Regions from separate parts of the Streptomyces sp. NPDC037288 genome, predicted to be linked through region 2. Evidence: riboswitches for the same ligand, from Rfam matches in the RefSeq annotation. Region 2 holds a riboswitch; the other holds the start of a gene.
What was found. Region 2 has a riboswitch for glycine ahead of gcvT (glycine cleavage system aminomethyltransferase GcvT). Riboswitches for the same ligand answer to the same signal wherever they lie in the genome.
Positions count from the first base shown of each region.

Region 1: it holds a riboswitch for glycine, as region 2 does, so the genes downstream of both, gcvP (aminomethyl-transferring glycine dehydrogenase) here and gcvT (glycine cleavage system aminomethyltransferase GcvT) in region 2, are expected to answer to the same signal.

Region 1 is NZ_JBVJVY010000055.1:434-15,790, reverse strand. It holds gene modB (molybdate ABC transporter permease subunit) at 1-31, shown strand, start outside; gene ACZ7GZ_RS37050 (ABC transporter ATP-binding protein) at 28-1,251, shown strand; gene ACZ7GZ_RS37045 (TOBE domain-containing protein) at 1,279-1,698, shown strand; gene gcvP (aminomethyl-transferring glycine dehydrogenase) at 1,754-4,639, opposite strand; glycine riboswitch at 4,814-4,908, opposite strand; gene ACZ7GZ_RS37035 (PRC-barrel domain-containing protein) at 5,028-5,399, shown strand; gene ACZ7GZ_RS37030 (DNA polymerase IV) at 5,321-6,844, opposite strand; gene ACZ7GZ_RS37025 (MerR family transcriptional regulator) at 6,899-7,543, opposite strand; gene ACZ7GZ_RS37020 (bifunctional nuclease family protein) at 7,773-8,246, opposite strand; gene ftsR (transcriptional regulator FtsR) at 8,333-9,070, opposite strand; gene ACZ7GZ_RS37010 (FHA domain-containing protein) at 9,114-9,944, opposite strand; gene ACZ7GZ_RS37005 (DUF881 domain-containing protein) at 10,135-10,983, opposite strand; gene ACZ7GZ_RS37000 (small basic family protein) at 10,989-11,321, opposite strand; gene ACZ7GZ_RS36995 (DUF881 domain-containing protein) at 11,318-12,235, opposite strand; gene ACZ7GZ_RS36990 (sugar phosphate nucleotidyltransferase) at 12,371-14,866, opposite strand; gene ACZ7GZ_RS36985 (CDP-alcohol phosphatidyltransferase family protein) at 14,980-15,357, opposite strand, start outside.
Region 2 is NZ_JBVJVY010000025.1:47,022-62,378, reverse strand. It holds gene ACZ7GZ_RS26075 (M1 family metallopeptidase) at 1-666, opposite strand, end outside; gene ACZ7GZ_RS26070 (ABC transporter ATP-binding protein) at 766-2,094, opposite strand; gene ACZ7GZ_RS26065 (ABC transporter ATP-binding protein) at 2,091-3,188, opposite strand; gene ACZ7GZ_RS26060 (ABC transporter permease) at 3,185-4,183, opposite strand; gene ACZ7GZ_RS26055 (ABC transporter substrate-binding protein) at 4,294-6,081, opposite strand; gene ACZ7GZ_RS26050 (ABC transporter permease) at 6,152-7,159, opposite strand; gene ACZ7GZ_RS26045 (enhanced serine sensitivity protein SseB C-terminal domain-containing protein) at 7,430-8,212, opposite strand; gene ACZ7GZ_RS26040 (enhanced serine sensitivity protein SseB) at 8,400-9,191, opposite strand; gene ACZ7GZ_RS26035 (AAA family ATPase) at 9,338-9,982, opposite strand; glycine riboswitch at 10,145-10,244, shown strand; glycine riboswitch at 10,245-10,357, shown strand; gene gcvT (glycine cleavage system aminomethyltransferase GcvT) at 10,399-11,526, shown strand; gene gcvH (glycine cleavage system protein GcvH) at 11,636-12,013, shown strand; gene glyA (serine hydroxymethyltransferase) at 12,028-13,311, shown strand; gene ACZ7GZ_RS26015 (L-serine ammonia-lyase) at 13,402-14,769, shown strand; gene ACZ7GZ_RS26010 (MFS transporter) at 14,937-15,357, opposite strand, start outside.

The sequences.
Region 1 (15,357 bases), on a different contig from region 2:
CCTCAGAGACCGGTGGATGACAGCATCATGACAAACCCGCACCCGACAGCGCCCCACGGCGCTCAGCCCCCACAGCAACCACCCGCGGCCGTCGGCGCCGAGCCTCCGCAGGGGCCGCCCGCACCCGACGACGAGAGCCGCACGGATGGTGCGGGCGGGAACCCGGAGCCGGCCGGAAGCCGGCAACCCACCACACACCCGCACCCGCCCACAGCCGGCCTCGACGCCCGCCTGGTCGTCGACCGAGCCGCATTCCGCCTGGAAGTGACCCTCACCGCCGCCCCCGGAGACGTCGTCGCCCTCCTCGGCCCCAACGGCGCCGGCAAGACCACCGCCCTGCGCGCCCTCGCCGGCCTCACCCCCCTCACCGACGGCCATCTCCGCCTCGACGGCGCGGCCCTGGACCGCACTCCCCCGGAGTCCCGCCCGGTCGGCGTGGTCTTCCAGGACTACCTGCTCTTCCCCCACCTGTCCGCCCTCGACAACGTCGCCTTCGGCCCGCGCTGCCACGGCGTGACCAAGGCCGAGGCCCGCGCACAGGCCGCGGCCTGGCTGGACCGCATGGGCCTGACCGACCACGCGGGCGCCAAGCCCCGCCGCCTCTCCGGGGGCCAGGCCCAGCGCGTGGCCCTTGCCCGCGCCCTGGCCGTCCACCCCCGGCTACTGCTCCTGGACGAACCGCTCGCCGCCCTCGACGCCCGCACCCGCCTCGAGGTCCGCGCCCAACTCCGCCGCCACCTCGCCGACTTCGAGGCGGTCGCCGTCCTCGTCACACATGACCCGCTGGACGCCATGGTGCTCGCGGACCGGTTGGTCGTGATAGAGCACGGCCGGGTCGTCCAGGAGGGCACTCCGGCGGACATCGCCCGCCGTCCGCGCACCGACTACATCGCCCAGCTCGTCGGCCTCAACCTCTACCGGGGACAGGCCGACCGGCACACGGTACGGCTCGACGCGGGACCCTCGATCACCACCACGGAAGACCTGTCCGGCCCGGTCTTCGTGGCCTTCCCGCCCAGCGCCGTCACCCTGTTCCGGGACCGGCCCACCGGAGCCAGCGCCCGTAACCTCTGGCGCTGCCGGGTGGCCGGCCTGGAGACGCACGGCGACCAGATCCGCGCCGACCTCGCCGGCGAACTCCCCCTCGCCGCCGACCTCACCACGGTCGCCGCCGCCGACCTCGGTCTGCACCCCGGCGCACCCGTCTGGGCGACGGTGAAAGCGGCGCAGACACACGCGTACCCGGCCTGATCGGGCGGCGCTCTACCGTGGGTGCCCATGACCCTGAGCATCCGCAACCAGCTCCCCGGCACGGTGACCGCGATCCAGCCGGGCGAGGCCATGGCCACCGTCAAGCTCCGCCTGGACGGCGGGCAGCACCTCACCGCGGCCATCACCAAGGAGTCCGCCGAGGACCTCGCCCTCGCCCCCGGCTCACCCGTACGGGCCCTGGTGAAGTCGACCGAGGTCTCCCTCGCCACGCACCGCGTGGAGGGTCTGTCGATCCGCAACCAGCTCCCCGGCGCGGTCGTCGGCCTCACCACCGGCGCCGCGATGGCCTCCGTGAAGATCTCCGTCCCCGGCGGTGAACTGACCGCGGCCATCACCAAGGACGCCGCCACCGACCTGGGCCTCTTCGTGGGCTCCGACGTGATCGCCCTCATCAAGGCGACCGAGGTGTCCCTGGCGACGGCCTGACACGGCGAGGGCCCCGCCCGGAAAACCGGACGGGGCCCTGGAAGCCACCGCTCGCTCAGTCCTCGTACGCGTCCAGCGGCGGGCACGAACAGACCAGGTTGCGGTCGCCGAAGGCCTGGTCGATACGGCGCACCGGCGGCCAGTACTTGTCGGCGGCCGAGACACCGGCCGGGAAGACGGCCTCCTCACGGCTGTAGGCGTGCGTCCACTCGTCGCCGAGCGCGGCGGCCGTGTGCGGGGCACCCCGCAGCGGGTTGTCCTCCGCCGGCCACTCGCCGGAGCCGACCTTCTCGATCTCCGCGCGGATGGCGATCATCGCGTCGCAGAACCGGTCCAGCTCGGTGATGTCCTCCGACTCGGTCGGCTCGATCATCAGCGTGCCGGCCACCGGGAAGGACATGGTCGGCGCGTGGAAGCCGTAGTCGATCAGGCGCTTGGCCACGTCGTCCACGCTCACGCCGGTCGCCTTGGTCAGCGGGCGCAGGTCGATGATGCACTCGTGCGCGACCAGGTTGCCGGGGCCGGTGTAGAGCACCGGGTAGTGCGGCTCCAGGCGCCTGGCGATGTAGTTCGCCGAGAGCACGGCCACCTGCGTGGCGCGCTTGAGGCCCTCGCCGCCCATGAGGCGGACGTACGCCCAGGAGATGGGCAGGATGCCCGCGCTGCCCCACGGCGCCGCCGAGATCGGGCCCACACCGGTCTCCGGGCCCGCGGCCGGCTGCAGCGGGTGGTTCGGCAGGTACGGCGCCAGGTGCCCGCGGACCGCGACCGGGCCCACCCCGGGGCCGCCGCCGCCGTGCGGGATGCAGAAGGTCTTGTGCAGGTTCAGGTGCGAGACGTCACCGCCGAAGTGGCCCGGCTTCGCGAGGCCGACGAGGGCGTTGAGGTTCGCGCCGTCGACGTACACCTGGCCGCCGGCCTCGTGGACCTGGGCGCAGATGTCGGCGACGTGCTCCTCGAACACGCCGTGCGTGGACGGGTAGGTGATCATCAGCACCGCCAGCTCGTCGCGGTACTGCTCGATCTTGGCGCGCAGGTCCGCCACGTCGATCTCGCCGTCGTCGGCGGTCTTGACGACGACGACCTTCATGCCGGCCATCACGGCGCTGGCGGCGTTGGTGCCGTGCGCGGAGGACGGGATGAGGCAGACCGTGCGCTGCTCGTCACCGTTGGCCCGGTGGTAGCCCCGTACGGCCAGCAGACCGGCCAGCTCGCCCTGGGAACCGGCGTTCGGCTGCAGGGAGACCTTGTCGTAGCCGGTGACCTCGGCGAGACGTTCCTCCAGCTCACGGATGAGCGTGAGGTAGCCCTCGGCCTGCTCGGCCGGCACGAAGGGGTGCAGCTGCCCGAACTCCGGCCAGGTGACCGGCTCCATCTCCGTGGTCGCGTTGAGCTTCATGGTGCAGGAGCCCAGCGGGATCATCCCCCGGTCGAGCGCGTAGTCGCGGTCGGCCAGCCTGCGCAGGTAGCGCAGCATCGCGGTCTCGGAGCGGTACTGGTGGAAGACCGGGTGGGTCAGGTAGACGTCGGTGCGCAGCAGCGCCTCGGGGAGGGTGTCCTCGGCGGTCGCGTCCAGCCCCTCGATGTCGCCCTCGACACCGAAGGCGGAGAACACGGCGGCCAGCTGGGCCCGCTTGGTCGTCTCGTCGCAGGCGAGGGAGACGTGGTCGGCGTCGACGAGCCGCAGGTTGACGCCGCCCGCCCGGGCGGCGGCGACGACCTCGGCGGCCCTGCCGGGCACGCGCGCGGTGAGGGTGTCGAAGAAGGCGCCGTGCACGATCTCGACACCGCCGGCCTTCAGGCCCGCGGCGAGGATCGTGGCGTACCGGTGCGTGCGCCGGGCGATGGTCTTCAGCCCCTCCGGCCCGTGGTAGACGGCGTACATGCCGGCCATCACGGCGAGCAGCACCTGCGCGGTGCAGATGTTGCTGGTGGCCTTCTCCCGGCGGATGTGCTGCTCACGGGTCTGCAGCGCGAGCCGGTAGGCCTTGTTGCCGTCGGCGTCGACGGAGACGCCCACGAGGCGGCCGGGCAGGCTGCGCGCGAACTTCTCGTGCACGGCCATGTAGCCCGCGTGCGGACCACCGAAGCCCATCGGCACACCGAAGCGCTGGGTCGTACCGACGGCGATGTCCGCGCCCAGCTCGCCCGGCGAGGTCAGCAGGGTCAGCGCGAGCAGGTCGGCGGCCACGGTGACGAGGGCGCCCAGCTCGTGCGCCTGGTCGATGACCGGCTTGATGTCCCGTACGGCACCGGAGGCGCCCGGGTACTGGATCAGCACGCCGTTGATCTCGCGCTCGGCCAGCTCGGCCGGAATGCCTTCACTGAGGTCGGCGACGACGACCTCCACACCGGTCGGCTCGGCGCGCGTCTCGATGACGGCGATGGTCTGCGGCAGCGCGTCCGCGTCGACCAGGAACAGGCCCTTCTTGTTCTTGCCCATGCGCCGCGACAGGGACATCGCCTCGGCGGCGGCCGTGCCCTCGTCGAGCAGGGAGGCGCCGGAGGTGGGCAGACCGGTGAGGTCGGCGACCACGGTCTGGAAGTTCAGCAGGGCCTCGAGCCGCCCCTGCGAGATCTCCGGCTGGTACGGGGTGTACGCGGTGTACCAGGCGGGGTTCTCCATGACGTTGCGCAGGATGACCGGCGGGGTGAAGGTGCCGTAGTAGCCCAGGCCGATCATGGAGTCGAGGACCTGGTTACGGTCGGCGAGCGAGCGCAGCTCGGCGAGCACCTCGGCCTCGGTGCGGGCTCCCGGCAGGTCGAGGGCGTCGGCGTTCTTGATCACATCAGGGACCGCGGCGGCGGTCAGCTCGTCCAGCGAGCCGTAGCCGACGTGCGCGAGCATCTTGGCCCACGCCTCCTGGTCGGGCCCGATGTGGCGCTGCTCGAAGGGGATGCCCGCTTCGAGCTCCGAGAGCGGAATGCGGTGGGCGGTCATTGCGGAGGCCTCCTGGTCTGACGCGACCTTTGAGGGGCACCACGGCGCGGGTGCCCCGACGGCCTCCCCCTCTGTCATCTCAACCTGAGAGCTTCACCGGGGACCCGAGAGTCCCGGCTTTCACCGTCGGTGAGAGCGGAAGCCGTCGACACCCGCCCTGCTTTCCAGAGTGACCTCGTCCGTGCGGTACGTGAGCCTGAGAGATTCCGGGGAGGATTTGCTCCTTCGGCGCCTCCGAGGTGGTCGGAGGACTCTCCCGCACGGGGTCAGCAGCCGCTGTCAGCCTACCAGCGAGGTCAACGCCCGAGCCTTCGAGTGGCCGCCTCCCTGAATGTGCTCTTTTGTAGTGCTTACGGATGAGTTGCGACCACGTGGAGGGAGAGGGACCGTGCAGACCGAGATCGATCCGCGCAACCTGATCGGCCGCAAGGCGTTCGACCGCAATGGGACCAAGATCGGCACCATCGACGAGGTGTACCTCGACGACGCGACCGGCGTGCCCGAGTGGGCGGCCATACGCACCGGCCTGTTCTCCCGGGACGCCTTCGTCCCCCTGGAGCCCAGCGAACTGATCGAAGGCTCCCTCCACGTCCCCTTCGACCGCACCCTGATCAAGGACGCCCCCGACTTCGGCGTGGGCCGCCATCTCTCCCCCGAACAGGAACTCCAGCTCTACCACCACTACGGCCTGGACGTGGCACCCCCTCCGTCCGTCCCGGACCGTGACTTCGGCAAGCTGGCGGGCTCGGAGGAGAGCTGATCGCTCTGCGGGGTCCCCGACTCCTCATCCCTCTGCGGGGTCCGGGGCGGAGCCTCGTGTCGGCCGCTGCTCGGCTGACCGGGACGGGCGGGCGTGCCGGCGAGGTCCGAAACCAACGGCAACGGATCAGCGGACTCGAGCGCAGGGTCATCGACGAAGAACGTCCGCACCCTCCCCGGAGGGGACTGCGGCGTCTCGAACCGCACGGTCACCCGCCCCAGCCCACTCCCCTGCACCCACCCGGGCCCGTACTCGGCATGCCGCACGTCCTGCCCGGCGCGCCAGTGCCGTCCGACCGGCTCCGGCTGCTGCGCAACGGCCTCAGCCACGGTCTCAGTCACGTCCTCCTCCGGCGTCTCCGCAGCCCGCGAGGGCAACGCCTGCGCGAACAGGTCCTCCTGCGTGTAGTCGGCGAGCCCGGACACACCCACGCCGAGCAGCCGTACCCCGCCCGTGGTGTCCACGGAGTCCAGCAACCGCGCCGCCGCCTCCCGCACGACCGCCGGATCGTCCGTCGGCCCCCTGAGCGTCTCCGACCTGGTCAGCGTGGAGAAGTCGTACCGCCGCACCTTCAGCACGATGGTCCGCCCCGCCAGCCGGGCCCCGCGCAGCCGCCCCACACACCGGTCGGCGAGCCGCTGCACCTCGAGCCCGATCCGCAGCCGGTCGTGGATGTCCACGTCGTAGGTGTCCTCGACCGACACCGACTTCGCCTCGCGCTCGGCCACCACGGGCCGCTCGTCACGGGCCAGGGCCATGGCGTACAGCGCGTGCCCGTGGGCCTTGCCGAGCAGCCGGACCAGCTCGTCCTCGCCCGCCTGAGCCAGTTCCCCGACCGTGGTGATCCCGGCTCTGCGCAGATGGTCGCCGGTGGCCGGCCCGACCCCGGGCAGGGTCCGCACCGGCATGGGCTCCAGCAGGGCCCGCTCGGACCCCGGCTCGATGAGCACCAGACCGTCCGGCTTGGCCTGCTCGGAGGCGATCTTCGCGAGCATCTTGGAGGCGGCGAGCCCGACCGATCCGGTGAGCCCGGTGACCGCCCGGATGTCCGCGCGGAGCCTGATCGCGGTCAGCCGCGCCGACTCCTCGTCCCAGGCCGTCCCGCCGGCCTCCAGGTCCACGAACGCCTCGTCCAGGCTGAGCGGCTCCACCAGCGGTGACAGCTCCCGCAACAGCGCCATCACCTGCTCGCTGACCGCCCGGTACAGGGTGAAGCGCGGCACCAGATAGGCGGCGTTGGGTGCCAGCCGGCGGGCCTGGGCCATGGGCATCGCCGAGTGGACCCCGAAGACCCGCGCCTCGTACGACGCGGTGGCCACCACCCCGCGTGGTCCGAGGCCGCCCACGACGACCGCTTTCCCGCGCAGGCTCGGTTTGGACGCCTGCTCCACCGAGGCGTAGAAGGCATCCATGTCGAGATGCAGGATCGTGGGCGCGTTTCTCACATCTCCGATGCTGCCCCACGGCACTGACAATGCCCGGCCCCGCGAGGACCGGCGTCAGACCGCCCGGTTGCGGCGCCGCGCCAGCTCGTCCGCCGGGTTGTGCCCGACGAGCGTCTCGCCCGTGTCGATGCGCTCGCCGTGCAGCTGGGAGAGCGCGCTTTCCACGTCGCGCCACACCACGCCGACGGCGATCCCGAAGATGCCCTGGCCGCCCTGGAGCAGGGCGTGGACCTCGTCCGGCGAGGTGCACTCGTAGACCGTGGCGCCATCGCTCATCAGCGTCATCCGCTCCAGGTCGCGGAAACCGCGTTCCCTGAGGTGCCGCACGGCGGCGCGGATGTTCTGCAGCGAGACCCCGGTGTCCAGGAACCGCTTCACGATCTTCAGGACGACCACGTCTCGGAAGCTGTACAGCCGCTGGGTTCCCGACCCGTAGGCGGGCCGCACGCTCGGCTCGACCAGGCCGGTGCGGGCCCAGTAGTCGAGCTGTCGGTAGGTGATGCCGGCGGCCGCGCAGGCCGTGGGCCCCCGATAGCCGATCTGCTCGGATGTCATGGACGCCGCCCCTCCGCCGTTCGGCACCGCCGTCGGCCGGTGCGGAGCGTGATCCACCGCGCTGCCGTGAACCGGGTACGGACCGCTCTCCCCGAAACCGCGCACGGGAGCACCCCCAGCCGTACCGTCGCCGCTGGTTCTCACGCCGACCTCCGTCCTTGACCTGCCTTCACGACGGTAGGCAGTCACCAGGGGTGCGTCAACGATCGCCACACTCGGCACGCCGAGTGATAATCACCCTAGGAGTGGTTTCCCGTGTCCCACCGCGGGGAAAGGCTAGCCGAATGCGTTCGGGGGAAGCCGTAGGACGCCCTCAATGGCCGGTGGCACATGCCCGCCTCACCGGGGATCGGCGCTCACCGGCCGCTCATGATCACTGGCTGCTGGTGCCGAAGTCCTCGGGCGAGATCTGGTCGAGGAACTCGCGGAACTTCTCCACCTCGTCCTCCTGCTCGTCCGGAATGGCGATGCCGGCGTCGTCCAGCACCGTGTCACTTCCGTAGATCGGCGTTCCGGTGCGCAGGGCCAGCGCTATGGCATCGGAGGGGCGGGCGCTGACCTCGACGCCGCTGGCGAAGACCAGCTCCGCGTAGAAGACGCCTTCCCGCAGATCGGTGATGCGTACTTCGGTCAGCTCCTGGCCGACGGCCTCCAGCACGTCCTTGAACAGGTCGTGGGTCAGTGGCCTGGCGGGGGCCATGCCCTGCTGGGCGAAGGCGATCGCCGTCGCCTCCCCCGGTCCGATCCAGATGGGGAGGTAACGGTCGCCTCCCACTTCGCGCAGGAGCACGATCGGTTGGTTGGAGGGCATTTCGACCCGGACACCTACGACATCGAGCTCGTTCACACAGCAACCCTAGGCCGTGCCCGGGATGTTTGGGTAGTCGGGCCGGGAACAGGTGCCCGATCCGGCCGCCGGGGAGCCGCCGGAGCTCAGGGCAGCCGCACACCGAGAGCGGTCTGCACCAGTGCCGCGTGCAACTTCACGGTGAGCGCCGCCAGCTCCTTCGTACGGGCCTCGGCGTGCGCCCTGGTCTGCGGGTTGCGGTGGCGCTTGAGCGGGGCGACCACCTGGTCGACGAGACCGGCCTCGCGGTCGGCGGCGGCCTTCATCACCCGCAGGTGGCGCGGCTCGATCCCGAACCGGCCCAGTTCGGCGACGAGCGAGGCCACGGTGACGGCTTCGGCGTCGTACACCCCGTCCTCCAGAGGAGCGATGAGCCCGTACGACTCCCACTCCCGCAGCTCGCCCTCGTCGATGTCCGCGGCCGCCAGCAGCTCGGCCCTGCCCACCCGGGCCACCGTGGGCGTCCCGGGCGGCTCCGGAACGTCCTCCGCGGTGCGCTGACGCCCCACGAGGGGCAGCTGGACGGCCTCACCCCGCTCTATGGCGTCCAGCCGCTCGCGGATCACCTTGAGCGGCAGATAGTGGTCCCGCTGCATCCTCAGCACATGCGCCAGGCGCTCGACATCCCCGGCGCTGAACTTGCGGTACCCCGAAGGGGTCCGCTGCGGCTCGATGAGCCCCTCGGCCTCCAGGAAACGGATCTTGGAGATGGTGACTTCGGGGAACTCGTCGCGCAGCGCGTTCAGCACCGTGCCGATGCTCATCAGCCCACTGTCCCTGGCGGCGGTACCGCTTCCGGCACCGCCGCTCGGTGTTTGAAGCATGGACCTTCCCTGGGGTCCCCCCGGACGCCGGTCCGGGGGCGGGTCAGATGCCCTGCCGGCTCGCGTAGAACACCAGCCGGTACTTGCCGATCTGCACCTCGTCACCGTTCGACAGAGCGACCTGGTCGATCCGCTCCCGGTTGACGTACGTGCCGTTCAGACTGCCCACGTCGGCCACCGTGAACGAGCCGTCCGGGGAACGCCGGAACTCCACGTGCCGACGCGAGACCGTGACGTCGTCCAGGAAGATGTCGCTCTGCGGATGACGGCCCGCCGTGGTCAGGTCGCTGTCCAGCAGGAAGCGGCTGCCCGAGTTCGGTCCCCGGCGCACCACCAGCAGCGCCGAGCCCAGCGGCAGCGCGTCCACCGCGGCCTGCGCCTCCGGCGACAGCATCGGCATCTGCGTCTGGCCGGTGACCTCGGAGTCGTAGGCCTCCAGACCGGAGATCGAGATCGTGGACGTCGTCTCGGAGGCACGCTCCGGCGCCACTCCCGGGCGCAGCGGCGCACCACAGTTGGAACAGAAGCGTGCGTTCTCCGCATTGCGGTTACCGCACCTCGTACACACCAGGGCCGACATGGACGGATCCTCCTGCTGCGGCTGCCCCGCCGGGGCATGGGACGCGTACGGACCGGGGGCGAACCCTCCGCCCGCACCTGAGGTTGACGGTTGCCCGAAACCTATGCCGCCGGACTGGGCAGGGTCAACCGACGCCCCGCCCTGACCTCCGGAAATGTCACCGCCCGGACCAGCGACCTGGTCCCGGAACAGCGGGCGCTGGCCCTCCGCGTCAGGCTGTGCGCGATGCCGAGCGGTCGCGTTGCCGCTGCCTTCTCGTGCGCTCTTGCCGAACAACTTCGCAAACAACTTCACGGGCGATTCCCCTTGACCGAAACAGACCCGCCCGTGGGGCAGGACGAACCCTGATTGCCTACACCGGCCGAGCCGGACATTCTCACAACGTCCGTATCCACCAGACAGTTTCCATCACGCACCACCCCTTCGGTGCGCCGACCCCCCGCAACCTCATGCCCCTGCGCGACGTCCCCCATGCACCACCGGTTCACTGGGAGGACGACCGAGCGTAGTCAGGCCGCTTCGCCTGTCGCAAGGCGTCCACGACGATCTTGTCCGACTGCTCGACGGTCACCGTGGCCTGCTCCTTCTCCAGTGTCTGCACCACGCCTCCCGGGATGTTCAACGCCGGCTCCAGGTCCTGTGGCTTGCCGATGACCTTGAAACGATAGGGGGCGTTGATCTTGTTCCCGTCGACGCCGACACCGTTGCCGGAGTCCGTGAAGTAGGTGCCCGCGACGACCCGTACCCCGTTGACCTGGATCGCCTCCGCACCGGCCGCACGCAGCTCCTGAATCGCGTCGAGCAGCATGTCCGCCTTGACCGTTCCCTTCGCGTCCTCGATCGTCATCGTGATGCCGGGACCCCGCGCCGCCACGGTGCCCGCCAGAATGCCGAGTTGCCTCTCCTTCTCGGCCGTCTGCTTGCGGGCCTCCGCTGCCTGGTCGGAACTGCTCTGCAGTTCCTGGCGCTGCTTTTCGAGTCCCTGCTTCTCGTCCTCAAGACGCTGGGTACGCGAATCCAGTTCATCGAGGATGCGAACAAGATCTTCCTGGCGTGCGCCGCGCAGCGCGCTGCCGCTGTCGCTGTTGGACGCCACCTGCACCGCCAGGCCGAAGCCGAGGCCGAACAGCAGCAGCGCGACGATGAGTTGGGCCCGGGTGACCCGCGGCGGCCACAGCCCCTTGACCAGCCGCTGCCGGCCGGTCAGCGGCTGTTCCGTCCGCTGCTCGGGCTCCGGCTCCGGCACCCGCGCGGGCACCTCCTCGGGCAGCTCCTTGCGCAGCCGGTTCTCCGGCCGCTCCGGCTGCTCGTTCTGCTCGTTCTGTTCGCTCATCGGTGTCACGCCCGGAAAACGTGCCGGCGGATCGCCGCGGCGTTGGAGAAGATCCGGATACCCAGGACCACCACGACACCCGTGGACAGCTGCGCGCCCACGCCCAACTTGTCGCCGAGGAAGACGATCAGCGCGGCGACGACCACGTTCGACAGGAACGACACGACGAAGACCTTGTCGTCGAAGATGCCGTCGAGCATGGCCCGCAGACCGCCGAACACGGCGTCCAGTGCCGCCACGACGGCGATCGGCAGATAAGGCTCGACGACCGCCGGAACCTCGGGCCGGACCAACAGGCCGGCCACGACTCCCACGACGAGGCCCAGTACGGCGATCACGATGTGCCCTTCTCAGTCTTGTCGGTGCTCGGCTGTGCTGTGCGTACGATCACACTGGGTGCGGCGGGCAACCGTACGTCACCCTCGGTGGAGATGGTGGCGCGGATGCCGAAGTTCTGCTCCAGGGCATGCAGGTACAGGCCGTCGGGGCTGTTCTGGAACCCGTTGCTCAACCTGTTCCGCTCCCCCACCGCCAGCACCGTGTACGGCGGCACCAGCGGTCTGTTGTCGACCAGTATCGCGTCCCCCGCGGCCCTGATCGCCGACAGGGCGGTCAGCCGCTGCCCGTTGATGGAGACGGCCTCCGCGCCGGACTCCCACAGCCCGTTGACCACGCGCTGCATGTCCCGGTCGCGCACCCGGCCGGTGTCGGAGAACCCCGAGGTCTCCCTCGGATTGGTGCCGTCACCGCCGGAGCTGGCCTCCTTGGCGTCGTTCACGACGAGCTTGACGCCAGGCCCGTGGACCGCGGTGGCGCCCGACAGAACATCCACCAGGTCCGCCTGCGCACTGCCGCCACTCGACTTCAGCGCCGCCCGCTGGCGCGCGCCGACCATGTCCCGGAGCGTGTCGACGGTACCCTCCAGCTTGTCCGCGGCCGCGGTCTCGCTGTCGATGCGGTCGATCAGCTCCTGGTGCTCCTTCGCCACCACGGGCGCCGCCGCCCGCGTCTGGGCCGCCCCGACGGTCACGACCAGCGCCGCGAGGACGAGCCCTGACGCGAGGCCCAGCTTCGCCCGCAAAGTCCTGGGCAGCCCGCCCTCGCCCTGGGACTTCTTCCGGGCGGCGGCCTCGGCGTACCCGTCGTCGAGGCTGTGGTCCATGACGTTGGTGATCAACGACATGGAGGCGTCCGGGCGCTGCGGCCGCGTGGGGCTGCTCCGAACGGGGGGTTGCTGCGGCATGCCGCACATCGTCGCATGTCGCGGCCAGTACCTCCGAATGGCCCCACCGACGTGCCGGACAGGCCCCCACGGGGACACTTGTCCGGCACGCACGCGTGCGTGGGTTCTGCCGTCCGGTGGTGTGGACTCCCCTACCCTCCGGCCCTACCGCCCGGCGCTGTCCACGACGGCCGACCACTCGTCGAGCAGCGCCTGTGCCGAGGCGTCGTCGGGCCCCTCGGCCCACAGATGGGTGACGGCCTCGGCCGGGTCGGGCAGCACCATCACCCAGCGCCCGTCCGTCTCCACGACCCGCACACCGTCGGTCGTGTCGACAAAGCGATCCCCGGCGGCCTCGACGACCCGCCGCATCACCAGGCCCTTGACGGCCCACGGCGTGGCCAGGTCCCGCTTGAGGACGTGCGCACGCGGAATCCGCGCGTCGATCTGGCTCAGGGTGAGCTGCGTACGCGCCACCAGCCCGATCAGCCGTACGAAGGCCGCCGTACCGTCGTAGACACTGCTGAACTCGGGGACGATGAACCCGCCCTTGCCGTCACCTCCGAAGATCGTGCCCTCCTCGCCGCCCACCCGCGTGAGGTCGTCGGGCGAGGTCGTCGTCCACTCGACCTGTGTGCCGTGGTAGGCGGCCACCTGCTCGGCGATCCGGGTCGTGGTCACCGGCAGCGCCACCCGGCCGCTGCGCCGCTCCGCGGCCACCAGGTCCAGCATCACCAGCAGCGCACGGTCGTCCTCGATGATCCGGCCCTTCTCGTCCACGAGCGACAGCCGCTCGCCCACGGGGTCGAACCGGACACCGAACGCGGCCCCCGAGGACGCCACTATCTCGCCCAGCCGCACCAGACCGTTGCGCCGTATCTCGGCCGTCTCCGTGGGCCTGGACTCGTCGAGACCGGGGTTGATGGTCAGAGAGTCCACACCGAGTTTGCCGAGCAGGCTCGGCAGCACCAGCCCGGCACTGCCGTTGGAGGCGTCGACGACGACCTTCAGGCCCGACTCGGCGATCCCGGTCGTGTCGACGTTCCGCAGCAGTGAACCGGTGTACGAGTCGAAGACGCTGGCCGGGAAGTACAGGTCGCCGATCTCACCGGGGAACGCCCGCCGGTACTCCTGCCGCGCGAACACCCGGTCCAGCTTGCGCTGGCTGCCCTGCGAGAGGTCGGCGCCGTTGCCGTCGAAGAACATGATGTCGACCGAGTCCGGCACTCCGGGCGAGGTGCGGATCATGATGCCGCCCGCACTGCCCCGCGCGGTCTGCTGACGGGCCACCGGCAGCGGCACGTTCTCCAGGTCGCGTACGTCGATGGCACTGGCCTGCAGCGCGGAGATGACCGCCCGCTTGAGCGCTCGGGCGCCTCGGGAGTGGTCGCGGGCCGTGGTGACCGTGGATCCCTTCTTCAGGGTCGTCGCATAGGCACCGGCCAGCCGCACGGCCAGTTCCGGCGTGATCTCCACGTTCAGGATGCCGGACACACCCCGGGCGCCGAACAGATGGGCCTGCCCTCTGGACTCCCAGATGACGGAGGTGTTGACGAAGGCGCCGGCCTCGATGGTCTTGAACGGGTAGACGCGGACGTTGCCCTGAACGATCGACTCCTCGCCGATCAGACACTCGTCGCCGATGACCGCGCCGTCCTCGATCCGCGCGGCACGCATGATGTCGGTGTTCTTTCCGACGACACAGCCACGCAGATTGCTGTGCTGCCCGACGTACACGTTGTCGTGCACGACGGCCTTGTGCAGGAAGGCGCCGCTCTTGACGACGACATTCGAGCCGACGACGGTGTGCTCGCGGATCTCGGCGCCGGCCTCGACCTTCGCGTAGTCGCCGATGTAAAGCGGTCCGCGCAGTGCGGCATCGGGATGCACCTCGGCACCCTCCGCCACCCACACACCGGGCGAGATCTCGAAGCCGTCGATGTCGACGTTGACCTTGCCCTCGAGCACGTCGGCCTGGGCCTTCACATAGCTCTCGTGGGTGCCGACGTCCTCCCAGTAGCCCTCGGCTACATAGCCGTAGATCGGCTTGCCTTCCTTCATCAATTGCGGGAAGACGTCGCCGGACCAGTCGACCGGAACATCCGGTTCGACATAGTTGAATACCTCGGGCTCCATCACATAGATGCCCGTGTTGACCGTGTCGGAGAAGACCTGCCCCCAGGTCGGCTTCTCCAGGAAGCGCTCGACCTTGCCTTCCTCGTCGACGATGGTGATGCCGAACTCCAGCGGATTGGGCACCCGGGTCAGACAGACCGTGACCAGGGCGCCATTCTCCTTGTGGAAATTGATCAGCTCCGTGAGGTCGAAGTCGGTCAGGGCATCACCGGAGATGACGAGGAAAGCATCGTCCTTCAACGCCTCTTCGGCGTTCTTGACGCTTCCGGCGGTACCGAGTGGCTTCTCCTCATTGGCATAAGTGAGCTCCATTCCGAGCTCTTCGCCGTCGCCGAAGTAGTTCTTGACGAGCGATGCCAGGAACTGGACGGTGACTACGGTCTCGGTGAGCCCGTGCCTTTTGAGCAGCCGTAGCACGTGCTCCATGATCGGGCGGTTGACCACGGGCAGGAGCGGCTTGGGCATGCTAGAGGTCATGGGGCGCAGGCGGGTGCCTTCGCCCCCGGCCATCACGACGGCCTTCATGTCGGAAGCGTCCTCCTCCAAGAGACGACGGTCTAGCCGACTTCACCCGTCCAGATTGTCCCGCACTTTTCCACCGCGGGCCATCGAGGCGCACGTCCGGGCAATCGCCGAGCTCAATCGGCCATGGCGTCCGCGCGAACCAATCGGCGGACTTGTACCACGTAGAGCACTCCTGCCCACCAGTAGAGGGTTGTACCCCACCCGGCGAACGCCCATCCGAAAACAGCGGCGACTGACGCGATCCACGTGGTTCCGTCGCTAAGGAGCAGCAGGGGGAAGGCGTACATCAAGTTGAAGGTGGCGGCCTTCCCGAGGAAGTTCACCTGCGGCGGCGGATACCCGTGCCGGCGAAGGATGCCCACCATCACCAGGAGCATCAGCTCTCGCGCGAGCAGGAGAGCGGTCAGCCAGACCGGGAGGATCTCCCGCCAGGTGAGACCGACCAGCGTGGAAAGTACGTACAGCCGGTCGGCGGCGGGGTCGAGGAGCCG
Region 2 (15,357 bases):
GGTCGCCATCGGCTTCGACTCGCGCCAGTGGGTGTACGTCGAGCCGCCCTTGTCGTACGTCGACAGGAGCCGGCCGTTGGAGACGCCGGTCAGGCCCTTCGGCGCCTTGATCCGGATGTCGTAGGTGGCCTTGTCGGAGGGGTGGTCGCTGGACGGGAACCAGGTGGACGCGGCGTTGGGCTCGCAGGCGACGAAGACCCCGTCGGCGGTTTTCATCCAGCCGTACTTGGAGCCGAACACGATGGGCCCGCTGAGGGGCTGGGGTATGCCGCCGTAGGTGACGGTGACCTTGAAGGTGCGCCCGCGCTGCAGGCTCCGGCGCGGCGTGACGGTCACCTCGTCGCCGTCCCGTGTGAACCGGGCCCGTCTGCCGTTCACTTCGACCCCGGTGATCTGCAGCTGCTGCAGGTCCAGGTCGAAGGAGGAGAGGTTCCGGGTGGCTCGGGCGGTGAGGGTGGTACGGCCGTCCAGGCGGCCGGTGCCGGGGGCGTAGGCGACGTCGAGGTCGTAGTGCAGCGCGTCGAAGCCGCCGTTGCCGAGCCGTGGGAAGTAGGCGTCGCCGATGCCGGGGGCGCCCGGGGTGGGGGCGGGGGAAGCGCCGATGACGAGGAAGGAGGCCGCCGCTGTCGCGACCGCCCCCAGGCGTGCCGAACGGGAGAGTGCCATGGTCGTCCCTTTCGAGCGTGTACCGATCAGTGGTCGGACACGGACGACTCTGCACTCTCCCGTTCAGGCATGTACATGACTTTGCCCAGTTGTCATGCGCTACTTGTCGGTTGACTCCTGGGAGCCGCTCTCCTCAGCGCTCTCCGCCGAGGCGCTGTCCTCCGCGGCGCTGTCCTCCTTCGCGGCGCTCTCCTCCGCGGCGCTCTCCTCCGAGGTCTCCTCGGCCAGTTCCGCCGCCACCGCCGCCGACGTCTGCGCCGACTCCGCGAGGACCTCGTCGGCGACCAGCTCCGCCGCCTCCTTCGCGGCGGTCAGCAGCACCGTGTCCTGCGGGGCCTGGTCCTCGAAGTTCTCCGGGTGGTGACAGGCGACGCGCTGACCGGGCTTCAGCTCCTTGAGCGCCGGCTCGGTGGTCCGGCAGATCTCCGTCGCCTTCCAGCACCGGGTGTGGAAGCGGCAGCCCGAGGGCGGCGCGATCGGCGAGGGCACGTCGCCCTTGAGCAGGATGCGCTCGCTCTTCGTGTTCCTGCGCGCCGGGTCCGGGATCGGCACCGCCGACATCAGCGCCTTGGTGTACGGGTGCATCGGCGCCTTGTACAGCGAGTCCCGGTCGGCCAGCTCGACGATCTTGCCGAGGTACATCACCGCGATGCGGTCCGAGACGTGGCGGACGACCGAGAGGTCGTGCGCGATGATCACGTACGTCAGGCCGAGCTCCTGCTGGAGGTCGTCCATGAGGTTCACGACCTGCGCCTGGATCGACACGTCCAGCGCGGAGACCGGCTCGTCCGCGACGACCAGCTTCGGCTTCAGGGCGAGCGCGCGGGCGATGCCGATGCGCTGGCGCTGACCGCCGGAGAACTCGTGCGGATAGCGGTTGTAGTGCTCGGGGTTGAGACCGACCACCGACAGCAGCCGCTGCACTTCCTTCTTGATGCCGCCCTCGGGCTCGACGCCCTGGAGCCGGAAGGGGGCCCCGACGATCGTGCCGATGGTGTGGCGCGGGTTCAGCGACGAGTACGGGTCCTGGAAGATCATCTGCACGTCGCGGCGCATGGGACGCATGCCGCTGACGCCGAGGTGCGTGATGTCCTTGCCCTCGAACTCGACGGTGCCGGCGGTCGGTTCGAGCAGCCGGGTGATCAGCCGGCCCATCGTCGACTTGCCGCAGCCCGACTCGCCCACCACACCGAGGGTTTCGCCGGAGCGGACCTCGAAGTCGATCCCGTCGACCGCGCGCACGGCGCCGACCTGCCGCTGGAAGAGGCCCTTCCTGATGGGGAAGTGCTTCTGCAGCCCGGTCACCTTGAGCAGGATCTCGCCGGGGGCAGCGTCCTTGGTGAGCGTGGCCGTACCGGCGGACTTCTCTTCCGCGCCGTCGCTCTGTGCAGGGATGCTCCCTGCTTTGTCCTCTGCGTTCTCACTCACAGCTTCGGCGCAATCTCTTCGGTCCAGATCCGTTCCCGCTGCTCCTGCGACATGTGGCAGGCGGCCCAGTGCTTGTCACCGACCTCGGTCAGCTCGGGGCGGACCGTGCGGGTCAGGTTGTCCTTCGGGAGGTCCGCGTACGGGCAGCGCGGGTTGAAGGCGCAGCCGGACGGGATGTTGATCAGCGAGGGCGGGGAGCCCTTGACCGGGATCAGGCGCTCCTGCTGCTCGCGGTCCAGGCGCGGCATCGAGCCGAGCAGACCCCAGGTGTAGGGGTGGCGGGGCTCGTAGAACACCTTGTCCGCCGGGCCGCGCTCGACGCAGCGGCCGCCGTACATCACCAGGATGTCGTCGGCGAGTTCGGCGACGACGCCCAGGTCGTGCGTGATGACGATGACCGCGGAGCCGAACTCCTTCTGCAGGTCGCGGATCAGATCCAGGATCTGCGCCTGGACCGTCACGTCGAGCGCGGTGGTCGGCTCGTCCGCGATGAGCAGCTCGGGGTTGTTCACCAGCGACATGGCGATCATGGCGCGCTGGCGCATACCGCCGGAGAACTCGTGCGGGTAGTTGTCCACCCGCTTGTCCGGCTGCGGGATGCCCACGCGGTCGAGCATCTCGACCGCACGACGCTTGGCGGTCTTCTTGTCGACGTCGTGGTGGGTGCGGTACGCCTCCACGATCTGCGCGCCGATCGTGTAATAGGGGTGCAGCGCCGACAGCGGGTCCTGGAAGATCATCGCCATCTCCCGGCCGCGCAGCTTGCGCACGTGGTCGGGGTCGGCGGACAGCAGCTCGGTCCCGTTCAGCCAGATCTCGCCGGATATCTGCGCCTTGCGCTTGCCGTACTGGCCGGCGGTGTGCAGGCCCATGATGCCGAGCGAGGTCACCGACTTGCCGGAACCCGACTCGCCCACGATGCCGAGGGTCTTGCCCTTCTCCAGCTTGAAGCTGAGCCCGTCGACGGACTTCACGAGGCCGTCGTCGGTCGGGAAGTGCACCTTCAGGTCGCGCACTTCCAGGAAGGAGGTCGACGCGGGCGAGGAGCTGGTGGGCTCGCCCACGGCCGCTCCGGTCTTGCTGAGTTCGGTCATGCGAGCCTCACTCGGGGGTCGATCACGGCGTACAGGATGTCCACCGCGAGGTTGGCGATGAGCACCGCGAGGGAGGTGATCAGGGTCACGCCCAGGATGATGGGCAGGTCCTGGTTCTTGATGGCGGTCAGCACGGCCTGGCCGAGGCCGGGGAGGCTGAACGTGGTCTCGGTGAGGATCGCGCCGCCGATGAGGGCGCCGAGGTCCATGCCGAGCATGGTCAGGATCGGCGTCATCGTGGAGCGCATGGCGTGCTTGCCGATGACGACCGGCTCCGTGAGGCCCTTGGCTCGGGCGGTACGGATGTAGTCCTCGCCGAGGATCTCCAGCATGGTGGCCCGGGTGATACGGGCGTACATCGCCGCGTAGAGGAAGGCGAGGGTGACCCAGGGCAGGATCATGCTCCCGAAGTAACCGGAGAAGCTGTCGCTGATCGAGACGTACTTGCCGTCGAACCACTTCAGCCCGAAGACGAAGATCGCCGAAGCGAGCAGACCCGTGAAGTAGATCGGCAGCGAGACACCGCTGAGGGCGACGACCATCGCGCCGCGGTCCCAGATGCTGCCCCGCTTGAGGGCGGAGAGCACACCCGCCGCGACACCGAAGACCAGCCACAGCACGGCGGCGCCGAGCGCGAGACCCAGGGTCACCGGGAAGCGGTCGGTCAGCACCGGCCAGACGGCCTGCTCGCTGCGGAAGGAGTAGCCGAAGCACGGCGCGGCGCAGTGGGTGACGTCACCGCCGGCCGAGTAGGTGCGGCCCGCGAAGATGCCCTTGAAGAAGTCCCAGACCTGGACGTAGATCGGGTCGCCCAGACCCAGCTTCTCGCGCACCGCCTCGACGGCGTGCGGGTCTGCCTGCTTGCCCACGAAGCTCGTGGCGATGTCCACGCCCGCCCACTTGGGGACGAGGAAGAAGATGCTGAAGACCACCAGGATGATGACCACCAGCATCACTGCGGCGGCGAACAGCCGCCTGATGAGGTAAGCGAGCACAGCTAACGGCCCGCCGCGGACCGCGGGCCCCCGGAGATCTTCCGGTGGGCCCGCGGCTCGCCGCGCCGGCCTTCACCTGCCTTTCGTGCCGTACGGCGGGTGTGCCGGGTTTACTTCGTGGACTTCAGGCCGAGGTTGACGAAGTCGTAGTAACCGCTGTACGCGTTCGTCGTGTACACGTTGGCCAGACGCGAGGAGCGGATGTTCAGCAGCCGCTCGAAGGTGAAGGGCAGGTAGTACGCGCCCTCCGAGACCTTGTGGTTGATCTCCGTGGCGAGCTGGGTCTTCTTCGAGTTGTCCAGCGTGGTGGTGTACTGGTCGAAGAGACCGTCGATCGCCTTGTCCTTGATCAGGGCGTAGTTGTTGTTACCGCTCTGCAGGATGTACTTGCTGCTCCACAGCGGGATGCCGTAGCCCTGGACGGTCGGGAAGTCCGGACCCCAGCCCATGATGATGATGCCGAGCTTCTTCTTCGCCACGTTCGCGGGGGCGCCGATGATGCCCGGGGACTGCGAGCCGTCGTACTGGTAGATGTCGGCGTTGATGCCGACCTTCTTCAGCGCGGCCTGCAGGGACTCGGCGGTGGCCACTTCCTGCGACTTGTTGTTGCGGACCGCGATGGTGGTGGAGAAGCCGCCCGCCTTGCCGCAGGCCTTCAGCTCCTGCTTGGCCAGGGCGACGTTGCCGTTCTTGTTCTTGGTCGCGATCTCGTACGGGTCGTACTTCTGGCCCTCGCCACCGGCGACCGACGGCGGGAGCATGTTGGTGCCGATGTCACCACCGGCGATGGGGCCACCGCGGGCGGTCTGCAGCGACACGTGGTCGGCGGCGTAGATCACGGCCTTGCGGCAGTGGACGTTGTCGAACGGCTTGACGCTCTGCGGGAAGACCGCGTAGCGGATGAAGCCGGAGACCGGGTTGTCCAGGTTGTCCTTGTGCTGCTTCAGGGCGATCTGGCGGCCCTGCGGGCCCAGGCCGGTCTGGCTGGCGTCCAGGTCGTAGTCGCCGTTGATCAGCTGCTGGTCCGAGTTGACCTGGTTGGTGGAGATGTCCAGCGTGATCTTGTCCGGGTACGCCTTGCGGACCGGGTCCGAGGACGCCTTCCACTGGTCGTTGCGGACCAGGACCAGGTTCTTGCCCGGGGCGTACGACTCGAACTTGTACGGACCCGAGGAGAACGGGTGCAGGCCGTACTTGGACTTGGTGTCCTTGTCCTGGCGGACCGGGGAGCCCGTGGTCATCGCCAGCGTCTGGAGGAAGTCCGAGTTGGGCGCCGGCAGGTGGAAGACGATCGTCTTCGCGTCCGGCGTCTCGATCGCCTTCAGGCCCAGGTGGTCCTTCGCGGTGTCCTTGTACGGACCCTTGTACGTGTTCTTCGGGTCCAGCATCTGCTGGAGGTAGATCGGACCGCCGGACAGGACGTCCTGCGCCCAGACGCGCTCGATGCCGTACTTGATGTCCTGGGAGGTGATCGGCTTGCCGTCCTCCCAGGTGACGCCGTCACGCAGCGTGAAGGTGTACTTCTTGCCGCCGTCCGAGACCTTGCCCATGTCCGTGGCGAGGTCCGGGGTGAGCGTCGCGCCCTCGGCACCCGGCGCGGTCTTGTACGTGACCAGCTGGCGGCTGTAGTAGCGCGAGAAGTCCCACATGAACCCGTAGTAGCCGCGCGTGGTGTCCCACGAGTCGGCGTCCTGCGTGCTCACGAACTTCAGCGTGCCGCCCTTCTTGACCTGGTCGGCCTGGGCGACCTTGTTGACCGCCGCGTTGAAGCCGGCCGCGCCGTCCTTCGAGCCGCCGCCATTGCCTCCGCCGCACGCCGCCGTGGTCAGCAGCCCGGCGACCACTGCGGCAGCGGCAAGGGCCTGCTTGCGCCGCCCTGAGGTGCGTTGGGTGTTCACGATCTCGGATCCTCCGGATTTGATGAGAGACCCCGTGGAAGAGCTCACGGGACGCTTGGGGTACGGCACTTCAGCGGGAAGCCTTCGGGTCGAGCGCGTCCCGCACGCCGTCGCCGAAGAGGTTGAAGGCCAGAACCGTGATGAAGATCGCCACGCCAGGGATCACCATGTACATGGGGTCCGAGTCGTAGTAGTCGATCGCGCTCGAGAGCATCTGTCCCCAGGAGGAGGTGGGCGGCTTGACGCCCACGCCCAGGAAGCTGAGCGCCGCTTCGGTGAGGATGTTCGTGGGGATCATCATCGTCGTGTACACGATGATGGGCGCGACGAGGTTGGGCAGCAGTTCCTTGAAGAGGATGTAGAACCGCCCGGCGCCGAGCGAGCGGGCCGCCTCGACGTACTCGCGTTCACGCAGCGAGAGCGTCTGACCGCGCACCACGCGGCCGATGTACGGCCAGCCGAAGAAGCCGATGACCAGGATCATCACGAACACACGCACGCCCGTGCCGCTGAGCCCCAGCATCTGGTTGGGCATGACGGAGACCAGCGCGATGATGAACAGCAGCTGCGGGAAGGCGAGGAGGCCGTCCATGACCCGGCTGATGACCGAGTCCACCCAGCCGCCGAAGAAGCCCGCCAGGATGCCGAGGATGGTCCCGAGGATGACGGCGACCACGGCGGACAGGAAGCCGACGAGCAGCGAGATCCGGGCGCCGTAGAGGATGCGGGCGAAGATGTCGCGGCCGTTGACCGGTTCGACACCGAGCAGGTGGTCGCCGCCGATGCCGCCCATCGAGCCCTTGGGGGTGCTGAACAGCGGGTCGATCAGGCCCTGGTGGTAGGCGTCCGGGTCCTGGCCGACGAGGTTCGTGATCACCGGTGCGAGCAGCGCGATCACGATGAGGAGGAGCACGACTATGCCGCCCGTCAGGGCCAGTTTGTCCCGCTTGAGGCGTTCCCAGGCGATCCGGCCCAGGGAGCGGCCCTGAACGGCCTTCGCGTCGGTGGCCGCGACCGCCGCTTCCTCTGCCGCACCCGGGGCCGCTTCCGCGGTCGGCTCGTGCAATGGTGCCGTCATCAGGCTGGGACCCCTCTCAACCGGCGGTAGCCGGCCCGCACTTGCCGCTGGTAGCGGCATCAAACAGTCCGTCGTACACAGGGGCGAACCCCTTGAAGGGGGAGTCTTCAACGCTTGCGCGATCAGCCGCCAGCCTTGACAGGGAATGGATGCGCAACCGTGATGCAAGCAGGCGTTTCCTGTTATGCGGACAGGAAGTTACGGCGAACGGACGGGGCCCGCCGGGACGGCCGCGTGCGCAAAACGGGACATACGAGCGATGAGCCCAGGTCAGAAACTGCCGTGCACCGGTGGATAGCCGTATCCGGCGGCGGGCGCCTGCTGCTGTGGGGAGGCCTGGAGCTGGGGCTGCGGCGCGGCGTGGGCCTCGCGGTCGTAGAACGGGCGGGCGCTGGCCCGCATCCACATCACGACCGGGTCGTACTCGTCGGTCATCGCGACCGTCGACACCGGCAGGCCCTCCGGGACCGCGCCGACGGACTGCTGCATCATCGCGCGCACCGAGTCGACCGCGGCCGGCGAGGTGTCGTACACGTCCAGGCCGATGGCGAGGTACGGCGCGCCGAGCGCCGGCTGCACCCAGGCGCGGCGCAGGGAGCGCAGGGCCGGGGTGCGGTGGGCGTTCTGCGCGAGCAGGGCGTAGAACTGCGGGACCTCGATGCCGGGTTCGGTCAGCCGGAGAGGCCCGGCGGGCTGGCGGTCCAGGCCCGTGGCGATGCGGCGCAGATCCAGCCAGGGGATGCCGACACCGCCGCCCGGGGCGTGCGGGTTGAGCCAGAGGCCGTAGTGGTCCGGGTAGAGGGTGCGGGCCACGTCGAGTCCGTCGACGACCTCGTACGACCGGTTCCAGCCGCTGACCGAGAGCTCCTGCGCGGAGGTGACGCACGGGGCGTACTGGAAGCCGTCGACCTCCATGTTTCCGTACTGGGCGTCCGGGGAGCCGGCCTGGCCGTGCCACAGGAGCATCCAGATCTGACCGGAGGACGGGGCGGCGAGGGCGCGCAGCAGTGCCTCGTAGGCGTCGTAGCGTCCGGGCGTGACCTGGCGCAGCATGTGCTCGACGCTGCCGCTGTGGCTCGCGCTCACCTGTCGTGCCCTTCTCTTTTCTTGCCCCGTGTGTGGAGACAGCTTATGCGCCCACCGGGGTGCGGCCTCGGGATCGTGCGCGGGTGCGGGGTTGCGGTGGGTCACCCGCGCAGTTCCCCGCGCCCCTGAGGTCCGCTGCGCCCCTGCCTGCTGATCAGTGACCGTACTGATAGAAGGGGCGGACGTTGTCCTTCAGCCAGCCCGCCACCGGGTCGTCCGTCACGTCCAGGAGGACGAGGTTGACCGGCCACCTGACCGGGACTTTGCCGAGGGCTCGGCCCAGGGCCTGCAGGGGGAGGGTGCGCAGGTCGCCCTCCCACTGGGAGAGTTCGACGCCGACGAACATCACCGGGTCGTCCGTCTCTATGGCGGCCAGGCAGCGGCGGGCGGCGAGGACCACGCCGGTCTCGGCGAACTCGGCGGACGCGGCGGAGAGGAAGTCGACCGGGTCGTCCTGCCAGTCGGGTTCGAAGAGGCGGACCCGGCCGCCGGTGCCGGGGCCGTCGAGCGGGGTGCGGCCGGTCCGGCACAGCTCGGCCACCGCCTCGGGCGGGAGCGGGATGCCGACCAGGGCGTCGGGGTTCACGGCCATGCCGACCTGCGGGGGCAGACCGCGGGCGAACTCCACGGCGGGGGCGATGGTGTACGACATGTGGGAGCCGGCCGCCTGGCGCAGCTGTTCCTCGGAGCTGAACACCGGGACGTACACCTGGCCGCCGATGTCCAGCGTGGGCAGGTCCAGCGGGCCGCTGTCGGGGCCGCCGCCGCCCGGCAGCGGGATCCACAGCAGGCTGCGGCCCAGGACCTCGATGATCCGGCCGGCCGCGGCGGGTATGCCGAGGGAGGCCGAGAGCACCTCCTCGAGCTCGTTGCCGGGCCAGCCGCCGTGCGGCTGGGGGTGCGCCTGTGCCGGGAAGTCCGCGGGAATGTCTGCCGGGAAGTCCATCTGCCTACCGCCTGCTGGAAGCCACTGCTGTGACCAAGAAGGCTAGCGGGTGGCTGTGATAGTCCCTCACCCTGTGCACGTCGTCCTCCTCGTCCGGTGCGTGCGATCTCGTCCGCTGCATGCGATGTCATCCGGTGAACGCGATCTCATCCGGTGAAGGCGATCCGCCGCAGGGTGTCCGCCGCCCCGCGGTCCAGCAGCACCGCGGATCCGCAGCCCGCGGGCAGCTCGCCCCGCTCGACCGTGTCGAGCAGCCGGGCGGTCGTACGGCGGTGACGGCGGAAGGCGTGGCGGGAGACGCCCCGGCCGCGGGACCGCTGCCCCTCGCGGGCGGTACCGGGCGCGACGTCGAGCAGGAGCAGATGGAGGGTGCCGCCGCGGCGGCGCGCCTCGCGGGCGAGCCAGGCGCGCACCCAGGGCTGGGTGCCGCAGTCGTGGACGACGAGCCCCTCCCCGGTGCGCAGGGCGCGGCGCAGGCCGGTGTAGTGGGCGAGGCGGACCAGCGGGCGGTAGAGGGCGTACGGGAGCGCGCGGGGCAGGCGGGCGGCGAAGCGGTCGCGCACGTCCTGGGAGTCGATGCGGCGGCCGGCGACCGCGCGCCGCATCAGGGTGGACTTGCCGCTGCCGGGCAGGCCGGTGATCACCGCCAGGTCCCCGGGGCCGAAGAGCAGCGCGTGCGGGCCGCGGCCGGCGCGGTCGCGCAGGTCGCGGACGACGGGGGCCGGGGCGGGACGCCGCCTCGGCACCGCGATGCCTGTGGTGGCGGTGGCATACACCGCGGTCCTGTTCACCGTGATCTTCCTCCCCTGTCGGCCCGGTAATGCTCATGCCCGCTATACGTAAAGAGAAGGTAATGAACGGCGGTGGTGGAGAGGTCCGCGTCCTGCCACAGGTCGGTTACAAAAGCCGGCTCGCCGTGCAATGATGTGGCCGCCAACTGCATACCGGCCGCTTGAATCCGCGCGGGAGAGTTCCTGGCAGCACTGCTGCCGGGGCGCCGAAGGAGCAAGTCCCTCCCTTGAATCTCTCAGGCCCCGTTACCGCGCGGGCGAGGCACATCTGAAAAGCGGGCCGCTGCGACAGTGGCTCCACCCAAGGTGCAAGCCGTGATCGTCCCTGTGGCGGTCCTGGCGAACCTCTCAGGTTCCGATGACAGATGGGGAGGAACGTTCCTCGCCTGTCTGCTTTCCTGGGAGACGACCGTCCGATGAGCAGTACCGAACCCCTTGAGCCGCGTCATACCGCGCTGGACGCGCTGCATCGCTCGCTCGGTGCGACCATGACCGACTTCGCCGGCTGGGACATGCCCCTGCGCTACGGCTCCGAGCGCGACGAGCACATCGCCGTGCGCACGAAGGCGGGCCTCTTCGACCTCTCCCACATGGGCGAGATCACCGTCACCGGCACCGGTGCGGCGGCCCTCCTCAACTACGCGCTGGTCGGCAACATCGCCTCCGTGGGCGTGGGCCGTGCCCGCTACACCATGATCTGCCGGGCCGACGGCGGCATCCTGGACGACCTGATCGTCTACCGGCTCGCCGAGACCGAGTACATGGTCGTCGCCAACGCCTCCAACGCCCAGGTGGTGCTGGACGCCCTCACCGAGCGTTCCGCCGGCTTCGACGCCGAGGTGCGCGACGACCGGGACGCGTACGCGCTGATCGCCGTGCAGGGCCCGGAGTCCCCCGGCATCCTGAAGTCCCTCACCGACGCCGACCTCGACGGCCTGAAGTACTACGCCGGCCTGCCCGGCACCGTCGCCGGCGTCCCTGCGCTGATCGCCCGCACCGGCTACACCGGCGAGGACGGCTTCGAGCTGTTCGTGAAGCCGGAGCACGCCGTGGAGCTGTGGCAGGCGCTGACCAAGGCCGGCGAGGGCGCCGGTCTGGTCCCCTGCGGCCTGTCCTGCCGGGACACCCTGCGCCTGGAGGCGGGCATGCCGTTGTACGGGCACGAGCTGACCACCGCGCTCACCCCCTTCGACGCCGGGCTCGGCCGGGTGGTGAAGTTCGAGAAGGAGGGCGACTTCGTCGGGCGCGAGGCGCTTGAGCAGGCCGCCGCCAGAGCTCAGGAGAACCCGCCGCGGGTCCTCGTCGGGCTGATCGCCGAAGGCCGGCGCGTGCCGCGCGCCGGGTACGCCGTCGTCGCGGGCGGTCAGGTGATCGGCGAGGTCACCTCCGGCGCCCCCTCCCCCACCCTGGGCAAGCCGATCGCCATGGCCTACGTCGACGCGGCGCACGCGGCACCGGGCACCGCGGGCGTCGGTGTGGACATCCGGGGCAGCCACGAGCCGTACGAGGTCGTGGCGCTGCCGTTCTACAGGCGCCAGAAGTAGACACTGGGCGCGGTCACCGTGTGACCCCGCGCACGTTTCCGCTGCTCACCAGCGGTTTCAGCAGTCCCCCCTTCATCAGCACTCCCGCGCGTACAGGAGAATTCAGGCCATGAGCAACCCCCAGCAGCTGCGCTACAGCAAGGAGCACGAGTGGCTGTCGGCCGCCGAGGACGGCGTCTCGACGGTCGGCATCACCGAGTTCGCGGCCAACGCGCTCGGCGATGTGGTCTACGCCCAGCTCCCCGACGTCGGCTCCACGGTGACCGCGGGCGAGACCTGCGGTGAGCTGGAGTCGACCAAGTCGGTCTCCGACCTGTACTCGCCGGTCACCGGTGAGGTCACCGAGATCAACGAGGACGTCGTCAACGACCCGTCGCTGGTGAACTCCGCCCCCTTCGAGGGCGGCTGGCTGTTCAAGGTGCGCGTCACGGAGGAGCCGGCCGACCTGCTCTCCGCCGACGAGTACACCGCCCAGAACGCAGGCTGAGGAGTCGTAGCCCGATGACCGTCCTGAACACGTCCCTGCACGAGCTGGACCCGGAGATCGCCGCCGCGGTCGACGCCGAGCTCGGCCGCCAGCAGTCCACGCTGGAGATGATCGCCTCCGAGAACTTCGCGCCGCTCGCGGTGATGGAGGCGCAGGGCTCGGTGCTGACCAACAAGTACGCCGAGGGCTACCCGGGCCGCCGGTACTACGGCGGCTGCGAGCACGTCGACGTCGCCGAGCAGATCGCCATCGACCGGATCAAGGAGCTGTTCGGCGCCGAGTACGCCAACGTCCAGCCCCACTCCGGCGCCTCCGCCAACCAGGCGGCCCTGTTCGCGCTGGCCCAGCCCGGGGACACCATCCTCGGCCTGGACCTGGCGCACGGCGGCCACCTGACCCACGGCATGCGCCTGAACTTCTCCGGCAAGCAGTTCGACGTGGTCGCCTACCACGTGGACGCCGCCACCGGCCTGGTCGACATGGCCGAGGTCGAGCGGCTGGCCAAGGAGCACCGCCCGAAGGTGATCATCGCGGGCTGGTCGGCGTACCCGCGTGAGCTGGACTTCGCCGAGTTCCGGCGGATCGCCGATGAGGCCGGCGCCTACCTGTGGGTCGACATGGCGCACTTCGCGGGCCTGGTCGCGGCCGGTCTGCACGCCAACCCGGTGCCGTACGCCGACGTGGTCACCTCCACCACGCACAAGACGCTGGGCGGTCCGCGCGGCGGCATCATCCTCGCCCGCGGCAAGGACTTCGCGAAGAAGCTGAACTCGTCCGTGTTCCCGGGCTTCCAGGGCGGTCCCCTGGAGCACGTGATCGCGGCGAAGGCGGTCTCCTTCAAGGTCGCCGCCTCGGAGGAGTTCAAGGAGCGCCAGCGTCGTACCGTGGAGGGTGCCCGGATCCTCGCCGAGCGCCTGACGGCGGCGGACGCCCGTGAGGCCGGCGTGAACGTCCTGACCGGCGGCACGGACGTGCACCTGATCCTGGTCGACCTGCGCGCGTCCGAGCTGGACGGGCAGCAGGCCGAGGACCGTCTCCACGAGGTCGGCATCACGGTCAACCGCAACGCCGTCCCGAACGACCCGCGCCCCCCGATGGTGACGTCGGGCCTGCGGATCGGTACGCCGGCCCTGGCGACCCGCGGCTTCACGGCCGAGGACTTCGCCGAGGTCGCGGACGTGATCGCCGAGGCGCTGATGGCGCCTTCTCCCTTCGGGGAGGCCGACGCGGAGGCCCTCAAGGCGCGCGTGAAGGCGCTCGCCGACAAGCACCCGCTGTACCCGGGCCTGAACAAGTAGGTCCGGACAAGTAAGTCCCCGGTGGGGCACTCGGAGGTGAGTGCCCGAGGGTGCCCCACCACCCCTGTACTGCTTTCTTGAGGAGTGACCGTGGCCATCTCGGTCTTCGACCTGTTCTCGATCGGCATCGGCCCGTCCAGCTCCCACACGGTCGGCCCGATGCGTGCGGCGCGCATGTTCGCCCGCCGCCTGCGCAACGAGGGCCTGCTGGGCTCGGTGGACTCCGTGCGATGCGAGCTCTACGGCTCCCTCGGCGCCACCGGCCACGGTCACGGCACGCCCAAGGCGGTCCTGCTCGGCCTGGAGGGCGCCTCGCCCCGCACGGTGGACGTGGAGACGGCGGAGGAGCGGGTGGAGCGGATCAGGACCGCGGGCCGTATCTCGCTCCTCGGCGAGCACGAGATCCCCTTCTCCTTCGACGACGACCTGATCCTGCACCGCCGCAAGGCCCTGCCGTACCACGCCAACGGCATGACGATATGGGCGTACGACACCTCGGGCGCGGAACTGCTCTCCAAGACGTACTACTCGGTCGGCGGCGGCTTCGTCGTGGACGAGGACGCGGTCGGCGCGGACCGCATCGTGCTGGACGACACGGTCCTGAAGTACCCCTTCCGCACGGGCGACGAGCTGCTGCGCCTGACGAGCGACACCGGCCTGTCGATCTCCTCCCTGATGCTGGAGAACGAGCGCGCCTGGCGCACCGAGGAGGAGATCCGGGCGGGCCTGCTGGAGATCTGGCGGGTGATGCGCGAGTGCGTCCAGCGCGGCATGTCCCGTGAGGGCATCCTGCCCGGCGGCCTGAAGGTCCGCCGCCGCGCGGCCGTCTCGGCCCGCCAACTGCGCGCGGAGGGCGACCCGTTGGCGCACGCGATGGAGTGGATCACGCTCTACGCGATGGCGGTGAACGAGGAGAACGCGGCGGGCGGCCGCGTGGTGACGGCCCCCACGAACGGCGCGGCCGGCATCATCCCGGCGGTCCTGCACTACTACATCAACTTCGTGCCGGGCGCCGACGAGGACGGCGTCGTCCGCTTCCTCCTGGCCGCCGGCGCGATCGGCATGCTCTTCAAGGAGAACGCCTCCATCTCCGGCGCCGAGGTCGGCTGCCAGGGCGAGGTCGGCTCCGCCTGCTCCATGGCCGCCGGCGCCCTCGCCGAGGTCCTCGGCGGCTCCCCGGAGCAGGTCGAGAACGCGGCCGAGATCGGCATGGAACACAACCTCGGCCTGACCTGCGACCCGGTCGGCGGCCTGGTCCAGATCCCGTGTATCGAGCGCAACGGCATGGCCGCGGTGAAGGCGGTCACCGCCGCCAAGATGGCCATGCGCGGCGACGGCTCCCACAAGGTGTCCCTCGACAAGGTCATCAAGACCATGAAGGACACCGGCGCGGACATGTCCGTGAAGTACAAGGAGACGGCGCGGGGCGGGCTCGCGGTGAACATCATCGAGTGCTGAGGAGGTAGGCCCTGACCAGCGCGTTCGTGTCGTTCGGCGCGGTCAGGGCCTTCGTGCCGCGGGCAGCCGCGGCGGCGGCGCTTCGGCCATCGTGCGGACAGCCGCGGCGTGAGCGCGCGGACTGAGACGACGAGGACTGAAGCTCGCTGCGTCGCCGACGCCCACCGTCAGTGGCTGCCCACGTCATCGCCCTTGTGAGCGGGTTGGCCGTCGGCCCCGGAACGGGGGGAGGCCCCGGGCGTGGAGCGGCTGCCTCGTCGATCGTGGTCCGGCTCCCGTGCCGGCCCCGTGGGCCGTCCCACCGGACGCAGGGCGATCACCAGTACAGCCGCTCCGAAGAGCGCGGCGAGCATGATCCAGACCGCGCCGACGTGCATGGCGTGGACGAACGCATCATCGGCGGCGTGCGCGAGAGCGGGCCGGTGGATCGCGGTGGCTACCTGCCGGGCCTGTTCGGCGGACACCCGCGCCCGGTCCTGCGCCGGCCCGGGTACGTCGCTCAGTGAGGGTTCGATCGTGTGCCGGTACACGATCGACATGATCGTGCCGCCCACTGCGATGCCGATCACGCTGCCGGTCTGCCGCACG